4 regions of the Metabacillus elymi genome follow, and region 3 is predicted to be linked to each of the others. Evidence: riboswitches for the same ligand, from Rfam matches in the RefSeq annotation. Region 3 holds a riboswitch; each other region holds the start of a gene.
The links. A riboswitch is a leader RNA that binds a small molecule or an ion and turns the genes downstream of it on or off. The one in region 3 is predicted to bind cobalamin.

Region 1: another riboswitch for cobalamin. It lies ahead of metE (5-methyltetrahydropteroyltriglutamate--homocysteine S-methyltransferase); the one in region 3 lies ahead of HUW50_RS12675 (ribonucleoside-diphosphate reductase subunit alpha).
Region 2: another riboswitch for cobalamin. It lies ahead of HUW50_RS24285 (ABC transporter substrate-binding protein); the one in region 3 lies ahead of HUW50_RS12675 (ribonucleoside-diphosphate reductase subunit alpha).
Region 4: another riboswitch for cobalamin. It lies ahead of HUW50_RS24305 (cob(I)yrinic acid a,c-diamide adenosyltransferase); the one in region 3 lies ahead of HUW50_RS12675 (ribonucleoside-diphosphate reductase subunit alpha).

Annotation. Positions count from the first base shown of each region.
Region 1 is NZ_CP055263.1:4,526,745-4,532,929, forward strand. Features, by position in the region: gene HUW50_RS20805 (DEAD/DEAH box helicase) at 1-744, shown strand, start outside; gene HUW50_RS27185 (hypothetical protein) at 807-932, opposite strand; gene HUW50_RS20810 (phosphatase PAP2 family protein) at 1,072-1,572, shown strand; gene HUW50_RS20815 (hypothetical protein) at 1,647-2,054, opposite strand; cobalamin riboswitch at 2,413-2,608, shown strand; gene metE (5-methyltetrahydropteroyltriglutamate--homocysteine S-methyltransferase) at 2,761-5,049, shown strand; gene HUW50_RS20825 (NAD-dependent succinate-semialdehyde dehydrogenase) at 5,396-6,185, shown strand, end outside.
Region 2 is NZ_CP055263.1:5,259,658-5,265,842, reverse strand. Features, by position in the region: gene HUW50_RS24295 (cobyric acid synthase) at 1-1,016, shown strand, start outside; gene cobT (nicotinate-nucleotide--dimethylbenzimidazole phosphoribosyltransferase) at 1,013-2,089, shown strand; cobalamin riboswitch at 2,146-2,342, shown strand; gene HUW50_RS24285 (ABC transporter substrate-binding protein) at 2,496-3,479, shown strand; gene HUW50_RS24280 (FecCD family ABC transporter permease) at 3,442-4,506, shown strand; gene HUW50_RS24275 (adenosylcobinamide amidohydrolase) at 4,509-5,975, shown strand; gene cbiB (adenosylcobinamide-phosphate synthase CbiB) at 5,972-6,185, shown strand, end outside.
Region 3 is NZ_CP055263.1:2,652,771-2,658,955, forward strand. Features, by position in the region: gene HUW50_RS12670 (ribonucleotide-diphosphate reductase subunit beta) at 1-871, opposite strand, end outside; gene HUW50_RS12675 (ribonucleoside-diphosphate reductase subunit alpha) at 1,112-3,397, opposite strand; cobalamin riboswitch at 3,540-3,719, opposite strand; gene nhaC (Na+/H+ antiporter NhaC) at 3,892-5,265, opposite strand; gene HUW50_RS12685 (universal stress protein) at 5,552-6,058, opposite strand.
Region 4 is NZ_CP055263.1:5,266,123-5,272,307, forward strand. Features, by position in the region: gene HUW50_RS24295 (cobyric acid synthase) at 1-228, opposite strand, end outside; gene HUW50_RS24300 (cobyrinic acid a,c-diamide synthase CobB) at 215-1,594, opposite strand; gene HUW50_RS24305 (cob(I)yrinic acid a,c-diamide adenosyltransferase) at 1,617-2,159, opposite strand; cobalamin riboswitch at 2,305-2,516, opposite strand; gene HUW50_RS24310 (DUF3052 domain-containing protein) at 2,717-3,175, opposite strand; gene gnd (phosphogluconate dehydrogenase (NAD(+)-dependent, decarboxylating)) at 3,316-4,209, opposite strand; gene zwf (glucose-6-phosphate dehydrogenase) at 4,286-5,791, opposite strand; gene HUW50_RS24325 (hypothetical protein) at 6,154-6,185, opposite strand, start outside.

The DNA of each region.
Region 1 (6,185 bases), 1.9 Mb from region 3:
ACAATGCCAAATGAAATTCGGTCTCTCGCTAAAAAATACATGCAGGAACCAGAAAGCATTCAAGTAAAAGCGAAAAGAATAACAGTTGATGAGATCAGACAAATTGTTATTGAGACAACGGATCGTCGAAAGCAGGGGACATTGTTACATTTATTAGAAGAGCATCGTCCTTTTTTAGGAATTATCTTTTGTCGAACAAAAATTCGAGCGAAAAAGCTTCAAGAAGCTCTTATCGCCAATGGCTATGAATCTGACGAACTCCACGGTGATTTAACACAAGCAAAGCGTGAAAAAGCGATGAAGCGATTTCGTGAAGCGAAAATTCAATTTTTGGTTGCTACAGATGTCGCTGCAAGGGGATTAGATGTAGAAGGTGTAACACATGTATTTAACTATGATATTCCACATGATGTTGAAAGCTATGTTCATCGGATTGGCCGTACAGGACGAGCAGGTGGAGATGGTGTTGCCTTTACATTAGTTGCTCCCAAGGACATTGATTTCTTACGTATGATAGAAAAAGGGATTGGTCAAACACTAGAAAAGCAAGTGATAAAAGGGATAAGTATTCCTGATCGTGATGATTATGAGCAGGAACGAAACTCACAAATAAAAAAGGTACGCCGTACAATTGGAAAAGACAAAGCAGGCAGAGCATCTGAAGCTCCATCTAGAAATAGAACAAATGACAGTAGGAGAAAGAGTAAAACAAGTACTTCTTCGAGGTCTAAAAGGACCCGATAATATCTTGGGAAATGAGAAGAGAGAGGACTTCAACCGTCTTTAGTTGAAATCCTCTCTCTTTTTTACTTTTGTAAATCCTGCTTCGTTTTTTCGCTTCTAATATTTATATCCTTCGAGAATTCTGTATCCTGCTTTTTGTTATTGGGGTATTTGTTTTTTCGTTCGCGGTTATCATTGCGGTTTGTCATTTTTGTACCTCCTCTCCTTGGTGATCATAACTATTATGTGCAATAGAAATATTTTTATTTTCTATCTAATTTTCATTTTTTACATACTCCATGATGATTAGAGAATAATAATGTCGACAAAAAATTTAGGAGCTATTTTATGGATCAGAGGCTATTTAAATGGATAAATGACTTAGCAGGAAAAAATACTTTCTTAGATAATATCATGATCTTTGCCTCAAATAAGATGCGCTATATTTTCGCATTTGTTTTATTTTTACTGTGGCAACGAAAAGGTCAAAAAAGGAAAGTATTTTATCGCTCATTGATTTCGCTCATGATTAACTTATGTATTAATGTTCTAATAAAGCAATATAAATTTAGACCAAGACCGTTTATAACCCGTAAAGCCAATCTTTTAATTCCTTCAAAACTTGATTCAACTTTTACAAGTAAACACACTTTGCTGGCCTTTTCTGTTTCAACGATGATCTATCTTTCCAACAAAATTGTAGGCTGCATTATGTTGGGGTTATCAGTACTAATTGGTGTTTCACGAATATGGACGGGGGCTCATTATCCGTTTGATATTATTAGAAGTGCTTTTATAGGTTGTATAGTAAGTAATATTATTAATATGTCTTCGCTGATAAGAAAATAAATATCAAAAACAAGGATGATAGGAGGATATAATTCTTTTATCATCCTTGTTTTTATTCATATAGAACGAATTAATTAAAAACCGCCTTCACCTGGAGTAAAAGGAAAATCAAATTTATTTTCTACTGCACGTAGTCGTTGGTTTAAACGGTTTAATCGGCGAGTATGTTGTTCAACTCTATCATTAACTTGTGTTACTTGCTGGTTCACTCGGTTGAATTCACGATTTAATCGATTGAACTCTTGATTTATTCGTTTTTGCTCATCGTTTTGTCTTTTTAATTCATTATTAAGTCTTGCCAATTCTCGTGTTTGTCGTTCATTTTGTCGTTCTAGTGCAGCTACTCTTCTTTCAAGAGCTGGTTGTCTAGTATCCTCAAATTGTTCCTGATGTTGAACGAATGGAGGATAGTCATTTGGACTATAAAAATTAGGTTGCTGTGGGATAAACTCATGATAATATCCGTATCCGTATGGGTTCATGAAGGAAACGCTCCTTTTTTTATATGGTTGAAATCCTTATAAGTTTATGTGGGTTTTAGCGGACTGTCACGGCTCATGCCTATATGTATGGGCCATATCTTCCTAGTTATTTCTCGGGAAAGCGCAGAAACCAACAAGATGTTACATGTTATTCGATTTTTAAATGAAATTTGTAGAGAGATTCTGGTTAGTATGAATCGTGATGGAAATCGATTTAATTACATAATAATGTTATGTGAACAAGAGTATAATTATATACGACCTAGCATAATAAGAAACGATATTTAGAAAAAAAACTTGCTAAATAACGAAAAATGATATAATCTAAGTCACATGTTTTAAATATATTTTAAAATTTAATAATGTTCAGTCAATGGGTGTTAAAAGATAATAAAGACTTTTAACTTAAAAGGGAAGTTCGGTGTAAATCCGACACGGTCGCGCCACTGTTATGGGGAGCTTCATATCGCAATCCACTGTTTCAAGCATGAAATGGGAAGGGATATGAAGTGAGGAACCTAAGTCAGGAGACCTGCCTATTGTGTGCACTTATTACCTACGCGAAATAGGGAGGAGTGGTGGTCATATGTTGAACCCTTTTATTCATTTCAACTCTAGTTAACTATGTCTATCAATCGTCTCTCTATTAATCCATTAGAGAGGCTTTTTTATTTGAAAAATAAACTACATAGAAGGAGTTAATAAAATGAGTATAAAAAGTTCAAATATCGGTTATCCAAGAATTGGTGAGAATCGTGAGTGGAAAAAGATTTTAGAATTATTTTGGTCAAACGAAATATCTGAGGAACAGTTTTATAGCGAAATGGAACAAATTCGCTTATCACATCTTAGAAAACAGAAAGAAAAAGGAATTGATCTTATTCCTATTGGTGATTTTAGTTATTATGATCAAGTGTTAGATACGGCTGCAATGTTTGGACTTATACCTGAGCGCTTTAAAACCGGTGAAACAAAGATTTCCCTTAAAACCTATTTCGAGATTGCTAGAGGAAGCAGCGGGAAAATTGCGTCAGAAATGACGAAGTGGTTTAATACAAATTACCATTATATCGTGCCAGAGTTAAAGGACGCAAAGCCTACTTTATTAGAAAATCGTTTACTTAACTTGTATTTGGAAGCTAAGAATAAGTTAGGAATACATGGTAAACCGGTTATCCTTGGTCCAATCACATTACTTTCTTTATCTAAAGGATTTGATGAGCAAGAAAGAGCTGAGTTATTAAATTCACTAATAACCTTATATATAGAAGTATTTAAACAACTAAAAGAAGCTGGAGCAGAATGGATTCAGATTGATGAACCAATCTTGGTTAAGAATGTAGAGAAAGAGATAATTAATGAGCTTAAAGAAGTATATACTGCTTTCCAAGGTGGAGTTCCAGATGTAAAGTTCATCCTTCAAACCTATTTTGAAAGCATTGAATTTTATGAAGAGATAACTCAACTACCAGTACAAGGTATTGGTCTTGATTTTGTCCACGATGAAGGTGTGAATTTTGAAAATATAAAAAAATATGGTTTTCCAAATGACAAGGTGCTTTTTGCAGGTGTCGTTGACGGCCGTAATATTTGGAAATCAAGCTTAACTGAAAAAGCTTCTCTATTGAAAGAATTAACTAGCTTCGTTGATGAAAATCAACTTATTGTTCAGCCATCGTGTAGTTTGCTTCATGTTCCAGTAACGGTAAAAAGTGAGCAACAATTAGACACGCAAATAAAAGATGCATTAGCATTTGCTGATGAAAAGCTTGAAGAAATTGTCTACCTAACAAAGTTTGCTAACGATGAATTAGGTGTTGCTGAACTAGAAATCTATGATCAAGCAGTTCATTCGTTGAAAAATTCTGCACATCGTAATGTTCAAATAGTTCATGACGCGATGAAAAATAGGAAAAATGACTCTTCATCACGGATTGATTCAAAAATTCGTAAGGAATTACAAGCAGAACAATTTCAATTACCAATCCTTCCTACTACAACAATTGGTAGCTTCCCACAAACAAAGGAAGTACGTAAACAACGATTGAAATGGAGAAAAGGTGAGCTATCTGCTGCGAAATATGAGAAATATATTCAAAGTGAAATAAAGAAATGGATTGATATTCAAGAAGAGCTTGGATTAGATGTTCTTGTTCATGGTGAGTTTGAGCGTACAGATATGGTTGAGTTTTTTGGAGAAAAACTAGAAGGTGTCGCGATAACGAAATTTGGTTGGGTTCAATCGTATGGCTCCCGTTGTGTGAAGCCTCCTGTTATTTTTGGTGATGTTTATGCAATAGAAAACATGACCGTTAAGGAAACCGTATATGCCCAATCTCTAACAAAAAAACCAGTGAAAGGAATGCTAACTGGACCGGTAACGATCATAAATTGGTCATTTGTCCGTGATGATATTAGCCGTACTGACGTGTTAAATCATGTAGCCTTAGCGATTCGCGCGGAAGTTAAAGCACTTGAGGCAAGTGGAATTAAGATGATTCAAGTAGATGAAGCTGCTTTACGTGAAGGGTTACCATTAAAAGAAGAAAAAACAGAAAACTACTTAAACGCAGCAGTTTATGCATTCAAATTAGCTACATCATCTGTGGAAGATAATACACAAATTCATACACATATGTGTTACTCGAATTTTGATGATATTATTCATGCAATCGATGAACTTGATGCAGATGTAATCTCAATTGAGACATCTAGAAGTCACGGTGAATTAATCGCTTCCTTTGAACAGCATCATTACAATAAAGGAATTGGTTTAGGTGTTTATGATATTCATAGTCCACGTGTTCCAACAATTGACGAATTATCACAAAATATTAAACGTGCACTTGAAGTGTTGGATTACCATGCTTTTTGGGTCAACCCGGACTGTGGCTTGAAAACAAGAGGGGAAGCTGAAACGATTGCAGCATTAAAGGTAATGGTTGAAGCGGCTCTCAATTATCGAGAAAAACTTTATACTGTTGAGACTGTTTAAATAAATTTTTTAGAATGTGATAAAAGGTTCTATTAGATAGAAGAAAGACGAAAGGCACTACTACTGTTTTGGTATGTAGTGCTTTTTTGTCTAGAAAAACAATACTCAGTATTATGTAACAAATGTATTAAATATCTGTGCTTATTAGTTTTGTCTTGTATTAATGCTTTATTATGATTTAAGCTTACAGTAACAGTTTCACTGAGAAATCTATGTAATCCATGAAAATAATGGCTTACATAGATTTCTATGAACTATGAAGTTATTTTTCTATGATCATCCAGATAAAATTCAGAAAAGATTAATAAGCATTACTTATAAGGACAAAAGCTAAAGGAGGTACATAATGGAACATTATCAAATGTATATTAACGGAGAGTGGCTAGGGGAACATTTACCAACGATCGAGGTTATGAATCCGGCTACAAACGCTTGTTTTGCGACTGTTCCAAATGGAGGAAGAGTGGAAGCTGCGCAGGCTGTTGATGCGGCAAGTAATGCCTATATTAGTTGGTCAGATTATTCTGCCTATGAACGTGCAGACTTAATTCACCAATGGCATGATTTAATCAAAGAACAATTAATAGATTTAGCGAAAACAATGACGATGGAGCAAGGAAAGCCATTAAAAGAAGCGATTGGTGAAGTTAACTATGCAAATGGATTTTTATCATGGTATGCAGAAGAAGCAAAGCGGATATATGGCGAAACAATCCCTGCTACTCAACGAAATAAACGTCTTTTTGTGCAAAAGCAACCAGTTGGAGTAGTCGCAGTTATCACCCCATGGAATTTTCCTGCTGCAATGATTACAAGGAAGGTAGCCCCTGCACTAGCAGCTGGATGTACAGTTGTGATTAAACCTGCTGAACAAACGCCGATTACAGCATTAAAATTAGCAAAGTTAGCAGAAGAGGCAGGAATTCCTAAGGGTGTAATTAATGTTGTCACAGGGAGTGCTAAGGAAATTGGTGAGGTCTGGCTCCAGGATGACAGAGTACGAAAATTAACGTTTACCGGATCAACAGAAGTTGGAAAGCTCTTGATGCTGCAATCAGCACAAACTGTTAAAAAGCTATCATTAGAATTAGGTGGGCATGCACCTGTAATAATATTAGAGGATGCAAATATAGATA
Region 2 (6,185 bases), 2.6 Mb from region 3:
ATATTGACAAAGGCGGTGTTTTTGCAAGTCTAGTAGGGACATTGCAGTTACTTTCACCGGAAGATCGCAATCGAGTTGTCGGGGTGATTATTAATAAATTCCGTGGTGACCTTTCACTACTTGAACCAGGTTTAACATGGTTTGAAAAATACACAGGAAAACCAATATTAGGTGTGATTCCGTATATTAATGATTTGTTAATTGATGCAGAGGATTCCTTAAGTTTAAGTACGTATAGTAAACAAAAAGATATTGACAAAGAAATAGATATTGCAGTTATTAACTTTCCACGAATATCTAATTTCACGGATATCGATCCATTCCTATCTGAAAAGGATACTCATGTTCGTCTAGTAGAAAATGCACGTCAACTTGAGCAGCCTGATATCATTATCCTACCTGGAAGTAAAAACACAATCGAGGATCTCTTGTTTTTAAGAGCAAAAGGCTTAGAACAAGAAATCATCAGAGCACATCAAAATGGGGCGGTCATCTTTGGAATATGTGGTGGATATCAAATGCTGGGTGACAGAATAGAAGATCCTTTTCAAGTAGAATCAAAAATCAAAAGCATAGCAGGATTGAAAATGCTCCAATTAGAAACGTTATTAACAAACGAGAAGACAACAGTACGTTCAACAGGAACAATACAGCTATTTGGAGTTAATGTTAAAGTAGCAGGATATGAAATTCATATGGGTACCACAACCCATGCCCCTCAAATAGAACCTCTCATTCAATTGAATGATCGAAAGGATGGAAGTAAGAATTCCATGGAAACGTGTATCGGAACTTATTTCCACGGTATTTTTCATAATGACGAATTTAGAGGGGTATTTTTAAACCATATTCGTAAAAAGAAAGGCCTGCAGCCTTTTCTCACAAGAGAATCCTTTGAAGATAGCCAAAATAAAGATTTCAACCGCCTAGCTGATCATGTTCGAAGCGCGCTTGATATAGAACACCTTTATGAAATAATGGAACAATTTCAACAAAGAAAGAGAGAATCCAAATGACTTCAAATATTAAAATACAAGAGACTCTACAATCTATTCAAAATCTTAATGATGAAAAAATGCAAGAAGCAAGAGAGTATGTAAATTCTTTAACGAAACCAATTGGAAGCTTAGGGAAATTAGAAGAACTCGCAATTCAGCTTGCCGGAATAACAAATCAAGTATTTCCTGAGGTTACACCTCCAGGTATTATCGTTTTTGCTGCTGATCATGGGATTAGTGAAATGGGGGTTTCTGCCTATCCAAAAGAAGTAACGACCCAAATGGTATACAACTTCCTAAATGGCGGTGCTGCAATTAATGTATTTGCAAAACAAATAAATGCTTTTCTTAAAATTGTTGATATTGGGGTAGCTGAAGATATTAACCATAACGAGTTAATTAATAAAAAGGTGAAATATGGTACGAATAACTATGCGCATGAAAATGCCATGACAGAGGAAGATGCGAAACAAGCCTTAATTGCGGGAATGGATATGGCCCAACAAATGATCGAAGAAGGTGCTAAGTGCATCATCGTTGGTGAAATGGGAATTGGGAATACGGCAACCGCAAGTGCAATTGTTTCGGTAATAACTGGATGTTCAGTCGAGGAAGTAGTTGGCTTAGGGACAGGAATCTCTGATGAAGCTCGAAATAAAAAAGTATCTATCATTTCTAAAGCATTATCAGAAAGAAAACCTAACCGAAAAGATGCAATTGATATTTTAACAAAAGTTGGAGGTCTAGAGATTGCGGGGATGACAGGAGCTATTATTAAAGCTGCTGAACAAAGGGTTCCAGTGATCCTAGATGGTTTTATTAGTACAGCTGCTGCCCTATTAGCTGTCGTTCTAGAGGAGAAGGTAAACGATTATTTGACAGCGGGCCATATGTCTAAAGAGCAAGGGCATATCCATGCCCTTGCATACCTACATAAATCTCCACTCCTTGAACTTGATTTAAGATTAGGCGAGGGAACAGGCGCTGCACTTGCATTTCCATTACTTGAAACAGCAACAAGAATGATGAAAGAAATGGCGACATTTCAATCAGCAGGCATTACAACTGAAAGTGAATCGTCCAAGATTTAGTAAATATTCATTTACACTTACTATATCTTCTTTTATAATAATGCATGTCACAAAAAAACGAATATTCAACAATAGGTCCTTAAATGACAAGATTTTGAGGATAATAGGGAAGTTTGGTGAAATTCCAACGCGGTCCCGCCACTGTAAACGTTGAATGTAGCTAAAAAAATACCCACTGTATAAATGATATGGGAAGGGTTAGCTATAATGATGATGCGTTAGCCAGGAGACCTGCCTATTGTTATGTAAAAGTATCCTTCGAGGAAAAGGATGGCTTTATAATGCTGGTGTCTTTTGATGTTTACATTGTAAATCACCATTTCCTTAATGCATTTATCGCCTTTTCCACGTGAATAGGCGTTTTTTTGTGGAAAAATGAATAGGAGTGGTAAGAATGACAACAGTATTGAAGAAATGGCTTTTACTAAGCATCATGGTTATGCTAATCAGCGTTTTCACAATTGCTTGTGGAAATGCAGAAGATAAAGCAACAGATGAGAATGAAACAACTTTGAAATCTGATGAAACAAATGAAGGGGAAACCAAAGCTGCCTTTCCAGTAACAGTTACCGACGGAACTGGTGAAGAAGTAACAATTGAATCAGAACCTAAAACAATTGTATCTGTCATCCCAAGTAATACAGAAATAACATTTGCTTTAGGGCAAGGTGATAAGCTTATTGGAGTAGATAATTACAGTAATTACCCTCCAGATGTTGAAAAGATTGAAAAAATAGGTGATCAACAATTAGATGTCGAAAAAATATTGGCTCTACAACCTGATCTTGCATTAGTAACTGATTTCCAACATGAAAACAATCCCGATATTTTAAAGCAATTTAAAGAGGCTGGTATTGATGTCATTGTTATAGGAAGTGCGGAATCATTTGAAAATGTATACAATACGATTACTTTAATTGGCCAAGTTACGGGTGCGACAAAAGAGGCTGACACGATAGTAAAAGAAATGAAGGGGAGATTAGCTGAAATAAAAGAGCAGGCAAAAGCTGTAACTGAAAAGAAAGCTGTCTGGGTAGAAGTTTCACCTGCCCCAGACATTTTTACAACAGGTCAAGATACATTTATGCATGAGATGTTAGAAGTTATCAATGCAACAAATACTGCCGGTGAACAAAAAGGTTGGGTCAAAATGACCGAGGAAGAAATTGTTACATTAAACCCTGATGTTATCATTACTACATACGGATATTATGTTGAAAATCCTGCAGAAGGCGTATTAAACCGTGCTGGCTGGGAAGAGGTGCCTGCTATTAAAGATAAACAAGTTTTTGATGTAAATAATGATACGGTTACTAGACCAGGACCACGATTAATTGATGGGGTTGAGACGCTTGCAAAGCTTATTTATCCAGAAATTTTTGACAAATAAATTCGTTTGGATGTATCTAATATGTGGAGTGTTTGTGCTAATTGCAGCACTCCTTGGTTTATTTATTAGTAGTGTTCATTATCCAATTACAGTAATTATGGATGTATTAGCTACAAAAATTGCCGGAATAAAGATATTTAGTGAGGAAATTCCCAAAACAGTAGAGTCGATCATATGGGAAATTCGATTTCCTCGTGTTTTATTGGCGTTTTTTGTAGGTGCTGCACTATCATTAGCTGGGGCAGCCTTTCAAGGGTTATTACGAAATCCACTCGCAGATCCGTACACAATCGGTGTATCTTCAGGTGCTTCTTTAGGTGCAGTTATCGTTCTATATTTTCAAATTACCATCACCTTTCTAGGTAGCTATACATTACCAGTTATCGCTATATTAGGTGGATTATGCACTATGTTTATTGTTTTTGCTGTGACCCATCTATCCAATCGAAGACTTTCAATTGAGACGATTATCCTTGCTGGTATTATCGTCAGTTCTTTCATTGGAGCTGTCATTTCACTTATCATTGCTTTAAGTTCACGTGAAGATATTCGGCAAATTTTATATTGGTTAATGGGGAATGTTGGGATGAGAGGCTGGAGTCATGTTAAGCTAATGATTCCCTTCTTTCTTATTGGTGCGTTGTTTTTAATAATCCGTTCAAGAGAGTTAAATGCCTTTGCGTTAGGTGAAGAATCAGCTGAACATTTAGGAGTAAACGTTCAGAAGGGAAAGATTTATATTATCATAGGAGCATCCTTACTAACAGGAGCAGCTGTTTCTGTATCTGGATCAATAAGTTTCGTTGGATTAGTTATTCCGCATTTTGTTCGGTTATTAATCGGACCAAACCATAGACATGTCCTACCTTTATCAATGTTGGTTGGTGGGGGATATTTGATCCTTGCCGATCTAATCGCCCGGACAATTATTTCACCAAGTGAACTACCTATTGGAGTGATAACAGCTTTAATTGGTGCACCAGTCTTTGCTCTACTATTAATTAGAGAACGACTAGGAAGGGGATAGATATGATTGACATTAAGCAATTATCTGGAGGGTATGAAAAAACGTCGGTAATAAAGGATGTTACACTTACCATCGAGACCGGTCATTTCTTTGCACTTATTGGTCCGAATGGAAGTGGAAAAACAACTCTTGTAAAATTAATAACAGGTGTGTTGCCAATAAAAAAAGGAACGATTACTATTTTTGAGAAGTCACTTCATAGCTATTCAGCCCTAGAAAGAGCTAGGATCATAGCCGTTTTATCACAGGAACCACAGGTTGAATTCGATTTTCATGTGGAAGAAATTGTTATGCTAGGACGTTACCCACACCAAAAAGGATTATTAAAACATATTTCTAAAAAAGATCGTCAAATAGTTGATGAAGTTATGAAACAAACCGATGTATTTCAGTTTCGAAAACAACCATTTAAGAGTCTAAGTGGTGGAGAGAAGCAGAGAGTCTTATTAGCTAAAGCACTTGCACAAGAGCCAAAGATCCTTTTTTTAGATGAGCCTACAAACCATCTTGATATAAAACATACAGTTAGGATGCTGGATCATTTAAAAGAATATCAAAGGAAGCATCATTTAACGATTGTTGCTATTTTACATGACTTAAATACAGCCGCTCTTTTTGCAGATAAGATAGGCTTACTTAATGGTGGAAAATTAATTGAGACAGGTGAATTGTCTCTCTTACAAAATGAAAATCAGCTAAGTGATGTATATGAAGTAGGGATTAAAACTAATTTTCACCCTGTTATCCCAAAACCACAAATCACGGTTATTCCTAACCAAGTAAAAAAAGAAAACCTAGGGCTAGAATATGAGTTAAAACAAACTGATCAATCTATCCATCTTACATTTAACCATCCTTTAAGAACAATCTCTAACGGTGTTTTAGGAGAAGGCTTGCAGTGGGCCAAAAACTTTTGTAATTTTCATGTCAAAAAAGAATATAACTGCTCAAATCCTAAAGAGGATATTATTAGCTGGTTAAGACAAGCGGAGATCTCTGAGTATGACACAATTGGCATGATGACAGCAGTGAACCTAAAAGATATGAGTATCTTAAAAGAAACGTATGAAGATGTTCAAATAATAGCAGTCATAACCGCGGGTGTTGGTAATGCAATTGATATCACTGACCCTTCCACAGTTAAGCAAGGCTATCAAATCGGAACTGTAAATATTATGGTTTTTATTGATGCTCATTTAACTGATGGTGCTTTAGTAAATGCCGTTCAATCTGTTACAGAAGCAAAGACGAAAGCCTTCAATGACTTACAAATTAAAGATGCTGCTACTTGTACAATTGCAACAGGTACATCAACAGATAGTACACTTATTGCAGCTACTCAAAAGGGTGATCCTACACCATATGCAGGATCTGGAACTGTTATTGGAAAAGGAATTGGTATGTCTGTTTATAAAGCGATGATCAAAGCTGTGCAAAACTATGAAAAACGCAGAGTGCAGCAACTATGAATGTCTTTGCTATGCATTTTTATATGATCATTACGGCGATTATTACCGATTTACTTATCGGTGATCCAAGGTGGCTTCCACATCCTGTAATCATCATGGGAAAAGCGATAAGCTTTCTTGAAAAGATGTGGAATCGGAACAAGTATCGCAAGGCAAAAGGAATGCTTTTAACTTTGACAATTGTTGGCGGGACGTATATCTTTGTTTATT
Region 3 (6,185 bases):
TTGCATAAAACTTAATATAATCTTCAAGGTCCTGCATATTAATCCCATCCATTTTATTTCCAATAATGAATTTTCCCCATTCAATCTCAAGTTCAGCAGCTTTAATAAATGTATTTTTTACAAATGTAGCAAGTTCTTTTGTATCATAGTCAGGGTATTGATTTAAAACTTCTTTATAAATTTGAACAAATAAGTCGACATGTATTTGTTCATCACGGTTGATATAGTTAATCATTGTGCTCGTTGCAACCATTTTCTGATTACGTGCAAGGTTGTAAAAGAATGCAAATCCTGAATAAAAGAAAAGTCCTTCTAATATGACATCATATACGATTGATTTTAACAGATTCTCAATGCTTGGTTGTTCAGAAAAGGCTTGATACCCATCTGTTACAAATTCATTTCGTTTTCTTAGAATAGGTTCATTTCTCCAATATTCAAATACCTCATCTTGTATCTGCTTAGGAACAAGACTTGAGAGTACATAGGAATAGGAATGATTATGAATAACCTCTTGTTGAGCAAGAATAATCATTAAAGCATTGACGCTGGAATCTGTAATGTAGTCAGAAACTTTTCCAGCATAATCAGTTTGAATACTATCTAGAAGAGCAAGAAGTCCAATGATTTTTAAAAATGCATCTTTTTCATCATTTGTTAGATTGGGATATTGTTTGATATCCTGAGCCATGTTGATCTCAAATGGGGTCCAGAAATTTGCTAGCATCTTTTTGTAGCGTGGATATGCCCATGGGTATGTGACATCATCCCAGTTTAAAACATTTGAGCTTTCGCCATTAATAATTGCAGTTGAACGATTTGGAGCGGAAGCATCCATGATTTTTCGTTTAATTAAAGCTGTGTTTTCCATTTGGGGACTCCTTTTAACGTTTTGATTTATCAAGATAGAGAGGCTGATCTTTTACGTAAGGTCAGCTTCGGATTTTTAATCCACCAGAAATTATTTATTTTGTACTTAGTGACGGTGTCTAGCTCCAGCGCCTAGCCCCTCGAGGTCATAAGTCACAAATGAATTGAAGACAAATTACGTCTTCTATTCATTTGCGTCTTATGCTTGTCGGGGCTGAACAGGCGCTTGCGCTTTTCTAAGTTAACTAGCACATGAATCGCAGTCTTCAATTTCACTAGAGGTTGAGCGTACGTAATAAGTTGTTTTCAACCCTTCACTCCATGCAGTCATATGCAGATCTAATAAGTCTTTGGCTTTAATGTTGTTTTGTACATAAAAATTGAAGGAGATAGACTGATCGATATGACGCTGTCTTGCAGCATTTTGCTTTATGCTCCATAGCTGGTCAATAAAATAAGCTGATTTATAAAACCAGGTTGTTGTTGCATTTAAATCAGGAACTGTAACAGGAATTTTATAGTCTTTCTTTTCTTCTGAATAAACCTTTTGGAAAATTGGATCAATGCTAGCAGTACTTCCTGCGATAATCGATGTCGATGCATTTGGTGCAACTGCCATTAAGTATCCATTGCGAATTCCGAACTTTTTTACATTCTCTTGTAATAAGTCCCAATCGAATATGCTTTCCTTTGATTGATAGCCTCTTTTTTTGAAGTACGAACCAGTTTCCCATTCTGAACCTGCAAAAACGGAATAAGAGCCTTTTTCCTTTGAAAGCTCCATGCTTGCTCTAATTGTAAGATAGGATATTTTCTCATATAGCTCGTCAGCGAACTTAACAGCTTCTTCATGCTCCCACTTTATTTGTTTAAGAGCTAATAAATGATGCCATCCGAATGTACCTAGACCGATTGCGCGATATTTTTCATTTGTTAGCTTTGCTTGCAGAACCGGAATCGTATTTAAATCAATGACATTGTCTAGCATTCTTACTTGGATAGGGATGAGTCTTTCTAAAACATCATCTGTAACAGCCTTTGCAAGATTAATAGAGGAGAGGTTACAAACGACAAAATCACCAGGTGTTTTAACGGTAATTATTTTTCCGTCCTCTGTATAATGCTCCTCAACAGTTGTAGCGCTTTGATTTTGAGTGATTTCTGTACAAAGATTGCTGCAGTAAATCATTCCTTTGTGAGAATTAGCATTCTGTCTGTTCACTTCATCACGATAGAACATATATGGTGTACCTGCTTCTAATTGGCTGATCATAATACGTTTCATTATCTCAATAGCTGGAATCTTTTCTTTAGAAAGTTGTTCGTTATCGACACATTCCCAGTACTTTTGACGGAAGCTACCATTTCCTTTTTCTTCGTCGTAAAAGTCCTCAATGCTATATCCCATTACTTTTCGAACTTCATGTGGATCAAATAAATACCAATCCCCGCGGGCTTCAACCTGCTCCATGAATATATCTGGAATACAAACACCTGTGAATAAGTCATGGGTACGCATTCGTTCATCACCATTATTAAGTTTAGAATCTAGGAATGAGTAGATATCTTTATGCCAAACATCTAAATAAACAGCGATTGCACCTTTTCGCTGTCCTAGTTGGTCTACGCTAACTGCTGTGTTGTTAAGCATTTTCATCCAAGGAATGATTCCAGATGAAACACCTTTAAAACCTTTTATATCACTTCCGCGGCTCCTGACTTTTCCTAGGTATGCACCAATCCCACCACCTGATTTTGAAAGATTAGCAATATCGGTATTACTATCAAATATTCCTTGTAAGCTATCATCAATCGTATCAATAAAACAACTAGATAATTGCCCTATAGGTTTTCCGGCATTTGATAATGTTGGAGTGGCTACAGTCATATAAAGATTACTCATGGCCCAATAGGCTTGTTTAACAAGTTCTAGGCGTCTTTCTTTATGCTCCTCGGCCATAAGTGTCATTGCGATAATTAAGAACCTTTCTTGTGGAAGCTCTAAGGTTTGTTTTGTAAAATCACGTGTTAAGTAGCGATCTGCTAAGGTTCGAAGCCCAATATATGTGAATAACTGATCCTTTTCAGGTTGGATAAATGAGCCAACTTGTTCAATTTCTTCTTTTGTATAAAGATCAAGCAGCTTAGAGTGGTAAAGACCCTTTGAAACTAATATCTCAATTAAATTATTGAAACTACCATATTTTTGATTTTTGTCATATCCACGGTTAGCTGCTGCTTCCTTGTAGAGTTTTGTTAAATAAATTTGAGCGCAAAAGTAAGTCCATTCTGGCTCTTGTTCATTAATATTAGATAATCCCTCTAAAATAAGTAAATTTGTGAGCTGTTCAGTCGTATAGGAATCTCTCTGGAGAAGGGTGTTATTGATCCTGTTAAGATAATTATCTATATATAGTGAAGGGAATTGTTGATGGATACTGCTAATAAATGTAGTAAGTTTTGTTGCGTTAAATGATTCTTCATTTAAGCTATCAATAATGATAGGTGTAGTTGTTGTCGTACTCATGTTAATTCCTCCATAATCTTTTGGTAAATAAAAAAACCGCTCGAGAATGAGCGGATAAAACGACAGATAAGAAGGGCAGGAATATAGTTAAGCCCATAATTACTTACTATCGTTTCATCTTCTCAGTCCCCGAAGAAATTGAAACTTTAGCAAGCTTTAGGTAGGTCTCCTGACTTGTGCTCGTCCTACTACGAGGCCTTCCCATACATGATAATGTACAGTGGCTATCTCAGTTCGTCACACTTACAGTTGCGGGGACAGTTCTGGATTTACACCAGATTCCCTTTTCAGCCTTATAGGCGCCTATCGCTTGCAAAGATACAATATATAGTTTTTACGTTTGTGATTCTGTCAATATGTAGTTAATTGTTCTATTTACATAATAAGGCACACTTGCAAATTAATCAACCAATACTTTCTAATTGTCGAAATTTATCTACTTCAATAGAATTTTGGAAGAAAAAAATAAGATCTGACTTACTAGGTCAGATCCGTTAAGAAGTGGTTTTTACTTTACTAAAAAATCCAAAAAGGATCGAAAAGAAAGGTGATAGATACAAAAAGAAAGCAAAAGGTAAAAAGGCGATTACTGGAACACCAAGTGTTTGAGCAAAGAAAGCACCACTTACGCCCCATGGGATCAGTGGATTTATCAAAGTTCCAGCATCTTCAAGTGTTCGTGACAAGTATTTACGCTCAAGCTTCATTTTGTCATATATGCCTTTAAAAGATTGGCCTGGAATGAGAATTGATAAGTACTGTTCACCTGTTAATAAATTCACCCCAAACGAAGATGCTGCTGTTGATAGAATCAGCTGACCTTTTGTTTTAACGCGCTCTATCAATCCATTTAAGAGGGTCGGAATGATGTTTAACATATCGAGTAATCCGCCAAAAGCAAAAGCAATCAGGATGAGTGAAATCGACCACATCATTGATTGAAGTCCACCACGGTTCATCATATTGACAACCTGTGCATTTTCAATTGTGAAAGTTGTACCGTTTTGTAAAACATGAAGGAATTCGCTTAATTTTACTCCTTGAAATCCTATAGCTGTTATCCCTGCTGTAATAATTCCAACGATTAATGCTGGTACGACTGGTACCTTTCGAATGGCTAAAATTATAACTAATACTGGTGAAAGCAGTGTAAGACTACTTATTTGGACATGGGTTTCAATTATATTTATCATGTTTGTCATTTCAGACAGTGATGCTGAATGGATAGGAGTGATTCTCCCAATTATGAAAAAAATTAAAGTTGTAATAAGAATGCTAGGAATAGTTGTTTTGGTCATATGTCTAATATGTGTGAAAAGCTCAACAGATGAAACACCTGATGCAAAATTTGTTGTATCAGACATTGGAGACATCTTATCACCAAAGCAAGCACCGCAAATGATAGCACCTGCTACCCATGGGGCAGGTATGCCAATAGCGATTCCAGCACCCATAAGAGCTACGCCAACAGTACTAACTGTAGTAAATGAGCTTCCAACAAGGCTTGAGATAACCATACAAGAAAATAATGAAGTAATTAGTAAGTAGTTCGGATTAATTACTGTTAGGGCATATACCATTACTGTAGGTATCGTTCCGCTACTCATCCATGCACCAATTAAGATTCCAATTAATGCGAGCACAATTATTGGTTGAATTCCGCTCTGAATACCTTTAATCATTCCTGTTTCTAACTCTTTCCATGTATAACGTTTTATTAACCCAAGAGAAGCCACAACAACTAAACAATTAAGTAAGGCAAGATGTGGTTCTGTCTTTAATACAAATAGACTGGTAAAGATGATGGCCAAAATAAGAAATAAAATTGAAACTGCTTCTTTAAACTGAAAAGTCTTTTTATCACTAATCATATACTTGCTCCTTTATGGCTTAAACGCTTTTATGCTTTTTTGCACAAAAGTACACCACAAAATATTATATCAATCTAATAATATATGTCAATCACTAAAGGTTCTTAATGTTAATGTGTGCTGTTTGATCATTGATTATATGGGGTTTTTGATGTATTGTTTTGAATTTTCACACTTCACTAACAAAAAGTAAGAAGAGAGCTATTTTTTTGAAATAGCAGTTGGGGATTGATTCTGCTAAATAAAAAAAGATAGACATCATAAGTGTCTACCTCATATATAATCATTTAGCAATTAATACAGGAATGTTAGAACGATGTGAAACCTTTTCACTAACACTACCAAATAATAAACGTTTTAATCCACTAATATCACGACTGCCAACAACGATTAAATCAGCATTATGTTCAGTTGCAAATGAAACAATTGCTTCGGAAGGTTCACCGTAGGTAACATTTACATTTCCTTTAATATTATGATGATCCAATATTCGTCTTGCTTCACTTTCCAAAGCCTGTGTTTCCTTACTATGCTCTTCTGTGTCTTCATGTTCGGTTGGCACGGGCATAATTGGATAGTGCCTCATGTCATTTGTTTGGTAACTGCTATTTGTTCCTGGAAAAACCATGTTATCTTCAATAGAATCTCCATTGAAGATCCCTTTTTTATGAATATGAACAACTGAAATTTCTGAATGTAACTGCTTACTTATATGAATTCCTAGCTCAAGAGCATCTTTACTATCTTCAGTTCCATCAAAAGCTACTACTAAATGTTGAAATTCTTTCATTTCGATCATCCTTTCAAAAGCTTTGATGTTATTTCAATACCCATTTTAAAAAAATGTAATCGTTCGTAACCTTTCTATATGCAATTTATTATTAGAATATCAAATTAAGTAAAAACCCTATGACCAC
Region 4 (6,185 bases), 2.6 Mb from region 3:
TGTTGTTGCAACGGTCTCAGCTGCTTCTGCTTGAATTCCTTGTGATCTGCCAATCTCTTTTCCATCAAGAGTAATATAGGAATTCAACGCCATATTTTGCGATTTAAATGGGGCAGTTCGAAAGCCATCCTGAGCAAAAATTCTACACAATGCTGTAACTAGTATACTTTTACCAGCATCTGAATGTGTGCCCTGAATCATGATAGGAATTGCTTTACCGTGAGCCATGTTTCTTCATCTCCACACATTTTTCAATAAAGTTTTCCACTAGCTCTGGACAGGATGCAAAATGAATATGGGTATAGCCAGCGATTAGATTCTTTGTTAAATAGCCCTCTTCACCTTCACCAAATACCCCTTTTGTATGGTATGCATTTCGTCTTGCATTACTAGAATAGTAGGAAGAATAATGGTACTCATGTCCCCGAGCGGTGTGCTTCTGTGTAAGCAGAAAATTTCCCGGTAGACCTGTAATCTCCCGATAACCAATTGCAGCTAACTTGTCACCCATTTTTATTTTTCCAGGAATAACCCCGACCATAGGATATTGTTTGCCTTCAATCGTTTCGATTGATTCTGCTAAATACATAAAGCCACCACATTCAGCTAACGTAGGTAGTCCTTGCTCGATCCTTTTTTTAATCGATTGATTGACTGCACTTTGCTCTGAAAGCTCTTTCGCAAATTGCTCTGGAAAGCCGCCTCCTATATAAAGTCCGTCTGCCTCTTCAGGGATCGTCTCACCTTTTAATGGTGAAAAATAAAGACATTCAGCACCATAGGCTTCAAGTAATTCAAGGTTTTCTTGATAATAAAAACTAAAGGCTCTATCCTTCGCAATTGCTAGCTTGATCCCTTTTGATGAGCGTTGTTTGAAAATTGAATCCGTTACATTACTCTCTAAAGGCTTTCTCATACTAAGTTGTAACAATTTATTTACATCGATTGTTTGTTCAACTAATTCACCTAACTTTAAAAATAGCTCATTCAAATCACCACGCTCTACTGAAGGCACAAGACCAAGATGTCTTTGGGGCATCTTTACGCTAGAATCATTTAATAAGTAGCCACAAACTGGAACACCACATTCCTGTTCAACAGCTTCTTTTATTATTTTGTAATGGCCAATACTTCCGACCTTGTTTGCAATAACGCCAACAATATTTACATGTGGTTCAAATAATTGATACCCTTTAACAATAGCTGCAGCACTTCTAGCCATCTTACTGCAGTCAACAACTAATAATGTAGGACAATCTAGCAACATACTAATCTCAGCTGTCGAGCCTTGATTTGAGTCAGCTGATTTACCATCATAAAATCCCATTACACCTTCGATAATTGAAATGTCAGCACCATTACTACCCTGTATAAATACTTCTTTCAACACATCTTTAGAAAACATCCAACTGTCTACATTACGAGATGGCCGTTCCGTAACCGCGGTATGAAAGCTTGTGTCTATGTAATCTGGACCACATTTAAAGCCTTGAACATTGAGACCTCTTTTTTTTAGTGCAGCCATTAAACCGATTGTAAACGTAGTTTTGCCAACTCCACTTGATACTCCTGCAATAACTAAACGTTGTGACATAGCTCTCCCTCCTATTCGAAAATTAGAATTCGATTCCTTTTACTGCTGGTATACCTTCGTCATAATAATGCTTTTCTACATCTACGACTGAAACTAGGTCTGCCAATTCTTTTATTTCTTCCTTTGCATTCCTACCTGTAATGACAAGATGAACATGTGGTGGCTTCGTTTGAATAAGCTCTTTTACCTCATTGATTGGGAGAACGTCATCAATTGGAAATGAATCGATCGCAAGTGCGTTATTTAGTTCATCTAAAATTACTACATCATATTTTCCAGACATAACGGTCTCTTTTGCAATCCTCCATGCTGACTCTAATGCATTTCTATGAACCTCTGGAGTTTTTGTCCATGTAAAGCCCTCACCCAGCTGAATCATTTCAACTCCTAACTTTTCTAGCGATACTTTTTCTCCATACGATCTTCCTTTTGATTTTATAAATTGTAAAATCTTTACTGACATTCCCTGACCAACTGCTCGTACTGTAAGACCGATTGCGGCTGTTGTTTTACCTTTACCATTGCCTGTGAAAATGAGTGTTAATCCTTTTTGTTTTTCTTCCACCTGATATTCCCCCTACCAATTTATTGAACAAAAAAACGCCTATCCAATACGGAAAGGCGAGAGTTTAAAAGAATAGTAGTTAATTCGAGTGTCCTCTAATTAATTTCTCCTCTTATTCTTTCAATTCCCTTTTCCTCGAAGGTTACTTGATTTGGACAAATAGGCAGGTCTCCTGGCTTACACATCATTGCTTTTACAACCCCCTTCCCATAACATGTGTTACAGTGGGTTTAGGTTGTTTCACTCCGTGATTACAGTGGCGGGACCGCGTTGGATTTACACCAACTTCCCTATTATTCTTACCATAGTTAGATGTTATTTTTAACAATGGTAAGAACCTATTTGCTACTATTCGTTTTATTGAGTCTACGTAATTATAAGAGAATTGATAATGATTGTAAACGGACACCGGTCAAACTCTTGTGTAGGTATCCTCTTAAGTACTTTATCTCATCTCTTTTTATTAGGTGCAAAGTTAAGTGAATAATTAGTGATGACAAAAATCCTTTTATCTAGATTTGAGTGAATATATGCGAGAAGGAAGTTTTTTGTTTTCCTTACTGATCTGTACGTATTTTTCCTTTTTCCGTAACAGCAAACTTTCGTGTCATCGACTTAATATTTTCTACCTTGCGAAAACGCAGAGCTGACCAATCCTCGTCGATAGCAATTTGTCGAACAGGCTCGTAGCCTTCATTGGTAAGCATTTTAGTTACACTTTCACGACTGCAATCTGACCCTTTGTAAAGTTTTGATGATTTCTTAGGATAGCAAAGCCAAAAGAGAGCATCTTCTTTTACATAGGCTTCAGCGCTACGAGCAAAAGTTTGCAACTCCACATTAGATGTACCGAAAACTTGTACAAAATCATATCCTTCATCCTCAGCATTAATATGTATTTCACCTTCAAACCCAGTCATAACCTCTTCATATGCTTTTGGTGCATTTATAATTAATATATGTTGTCCTTGGTCTTTAAATTGTAGCTTCTTAATAACCGGATGAATATCTGACATTTTTATTTCATTCCTTTCTTTTGCTCTTACGATCTGAATCAATATAATCTCCCTATTTATATCATCACATAATTCTTTAATCAACATTAAGAAAACAAAAATATAAGAGAGTCAAAAGACTCTCTTATGATATCTATATTTCACTTTTTCTCAACAGCATGTCCACCAAATTCATTTCGTAATGCTGCTACAACTTTTCCAGTAAATGTATCATTCTCCAAGGATCGATAACGCATTAAGAGTGACAGGGCGATTACAGGAGTAGCTGCTTGTAAATCTAATGCAGTTTCAACTGTCCATTTCCCTTCACCTGATGAGTGCATGACTCCTTTAATATCTTCCAATTTTCCATCTTTTGAAAATGCACTTTCAGTTAACTCCATAAGCCATGAACGGATAACTGAACCGTTACTCCAAACTCTAGCTACTTTTTCATAGTCATATTCAAATTCACTCTTTTCTAAAACTTCAAATCCTTCACCGATCGCTGCCATCATGCCATATTCAATTCCATTATGAACCATTTTCAAAAAGTGACCACTACCAGATTTCCCAGTATATAAATAGCCTTTTTCAACTGCGGTATCTCGGAAAATTGGTTCTACAATCCTCCAAGCCTCTGGATCTCCGCCTACCATATAATTTGCACCATTACGAGCACCTTCCATGCCACCTGATGTACCTGCATCAAGAAAGCTTACCCCAATTTTTTTGAATTCTTCAGAACGGCGAATTGATTCTTTATAATGTGAATTACCAGCCTCAATGACAATATCTCCGGCTGTTAAGAATGGGGTCACATCGTTAATTAATGAATCTACAACTGAATGTGGGACCATAATCCACAATACTCTTGGCTTTTCCAACGATTGAACAAGTTCTTTTAAACTTAAAGTACCTTTGGCACCATACTCTTTAATTTCCTCGATCGCACTTGAATTTATATCGAACGCAACAACTTCGTGATTGTGGTCAAGAAGATTCTTGCTAATGTTTAATCCCATTTTCCCTAGACCAATGACTCCTACCTTCACATTCTCTACCTCCTAGCAAAGTTATTCGAATTTAATCACACTAAAAATGTTACAAAAAAGTTGTTCTTTTTAATCATTAGCTTTCTTGAGGAGCAACCTTTGATGATTCAAGAGATTTTTTGTCTAACCACCAGCCAAATCCATCATCTTCAAGTAATCGATGAGAAGCATCCGGTCCATAGGATCCTGATGGGTAAATATGAAGAGGAACAAGATTTTCTTCAAATGCTTCTAGAATAGGTTGAACCCATTTCCAAGATAGTTCAACCTCCTTCCAATGAGCAAAGAAAGTAGCGTCTCCTTCAAAAGCATCTAATAGTAAGAGCTCATAAGCTTTTGGAACATCGTCTTGGTCAGCTGAAAATTCGATGTTTATTGGCTCGATTTTTCCATCCTTTAATGGATTTTTACTATTTAATTGTAAAGATACTCCTTCGTTTGGGTTAATCCCGATGATTAATAAGTTTGGTGTTGGGTCCTCGTTTTGATTAACATATAACTCTTTTAAAGGATTTTTGAATTCAATGACTATACGTGTGGACTTCTTCTTCATTCGTTTGCCGGTTCGAATATAAAATGGTACTCCCTGCCAAAAAGGGTCATCTATCCACAATCGAACGGCAACAAATGTATCATTTTTAGAAGATGGTGTAATTCCAGGTTCTTCTATATACCCGATAACTGATTTTCCATCAATTTCACCTGAACCATATTGACCTCGAATAACATCTGAACGAACATTTTCTTTTTTCAATGGACGAACAGATTCAATGATTTTCTTTTTTTCATTTCGAATATCTTCTGCAGTAATTCGTTTTGGTAAATGCATGCTTGTCATCATTAACAATTGCATCATATGATTTTGAAACATATCGCGAATTGCGCCAGCTTTATCATAATAGCTTGCTCTTTTTTCGACTCCAACTGTTTCACTTGCAGTAATTTGAATATTGGCAATGTGTTGATTGTTCCACAGAGTTTGAAATATCGGATTTGCAAATTCTAATGCCTCCAAGTTTTGCACCATCGGTTTACCTAGATAATGATCTATCCGATAAATTTCCTCTTCTTGAAAGGTAGTGCTCAATTTCTCGTTTAATTCTTGAGCTGATTTTAAGTCATGTCCAAATGGTTTTTCAATAATAAGACGTTTCCATCCTCTAGTCGATCCCAACCCACTTTTTTTAATGTTCAAGGCAATGACATCAAAAAATGTTGGAGCAACAGACATATAAAACATCCGATTCTCAGGAATATTCAATTCCTCTTCACGTAGTTGAATAAGATTAAGTAATTTTTTATACTCACCTTCATTTGTCACATCTAATTTACAATAACGAATGGATGGAAGAAAATCTTTTAATTTCGAATAATCATTTGATCCACCTTCAGAAAATGTATGTACAGATTGTTCAACATTCTCGTGAAACTCCTCATCTGATAATTCAATTAAACTTACTCCAATGAAAGAAAATGAAGGAGGCAATTTCTGATCAACATATAGACTGTATAGTGCGGGGATAATTTTTCGTTTAGCTAAATCCCCTGTTGCTCCAAATAAGACAAAGGTCATAGCATCCATTTAGATTCCTCCAGTTGTCGAGATCAGATTCTTTCCTTTTTATTTTAATGTGTCCAATCGAGCGTTTATTATTTTCAACATCTACCACAACATTGGGAAATCAACTTGGAATGAATATAATAGGAATGCAGAACATAATGATGTTGAATAAACCTAAAAATTCAATTAACTATAATATAGTTATGTAAACTAATTAAAGATAACTTTCGATATCACTCGAAAAACTCATAAAAAAAGAGCCTAATCACAAATGATTTTATTTACAATCATCTAAGCGTTAGGCTCTTCTTGATTTATTTCCACCACATTTTAAATGTAATATTAGTAGAGCTTTTAGTTAACTTGATTTCATTTAGATATTATTAACTAGACTTTAACCATTTAAAAAATCCAA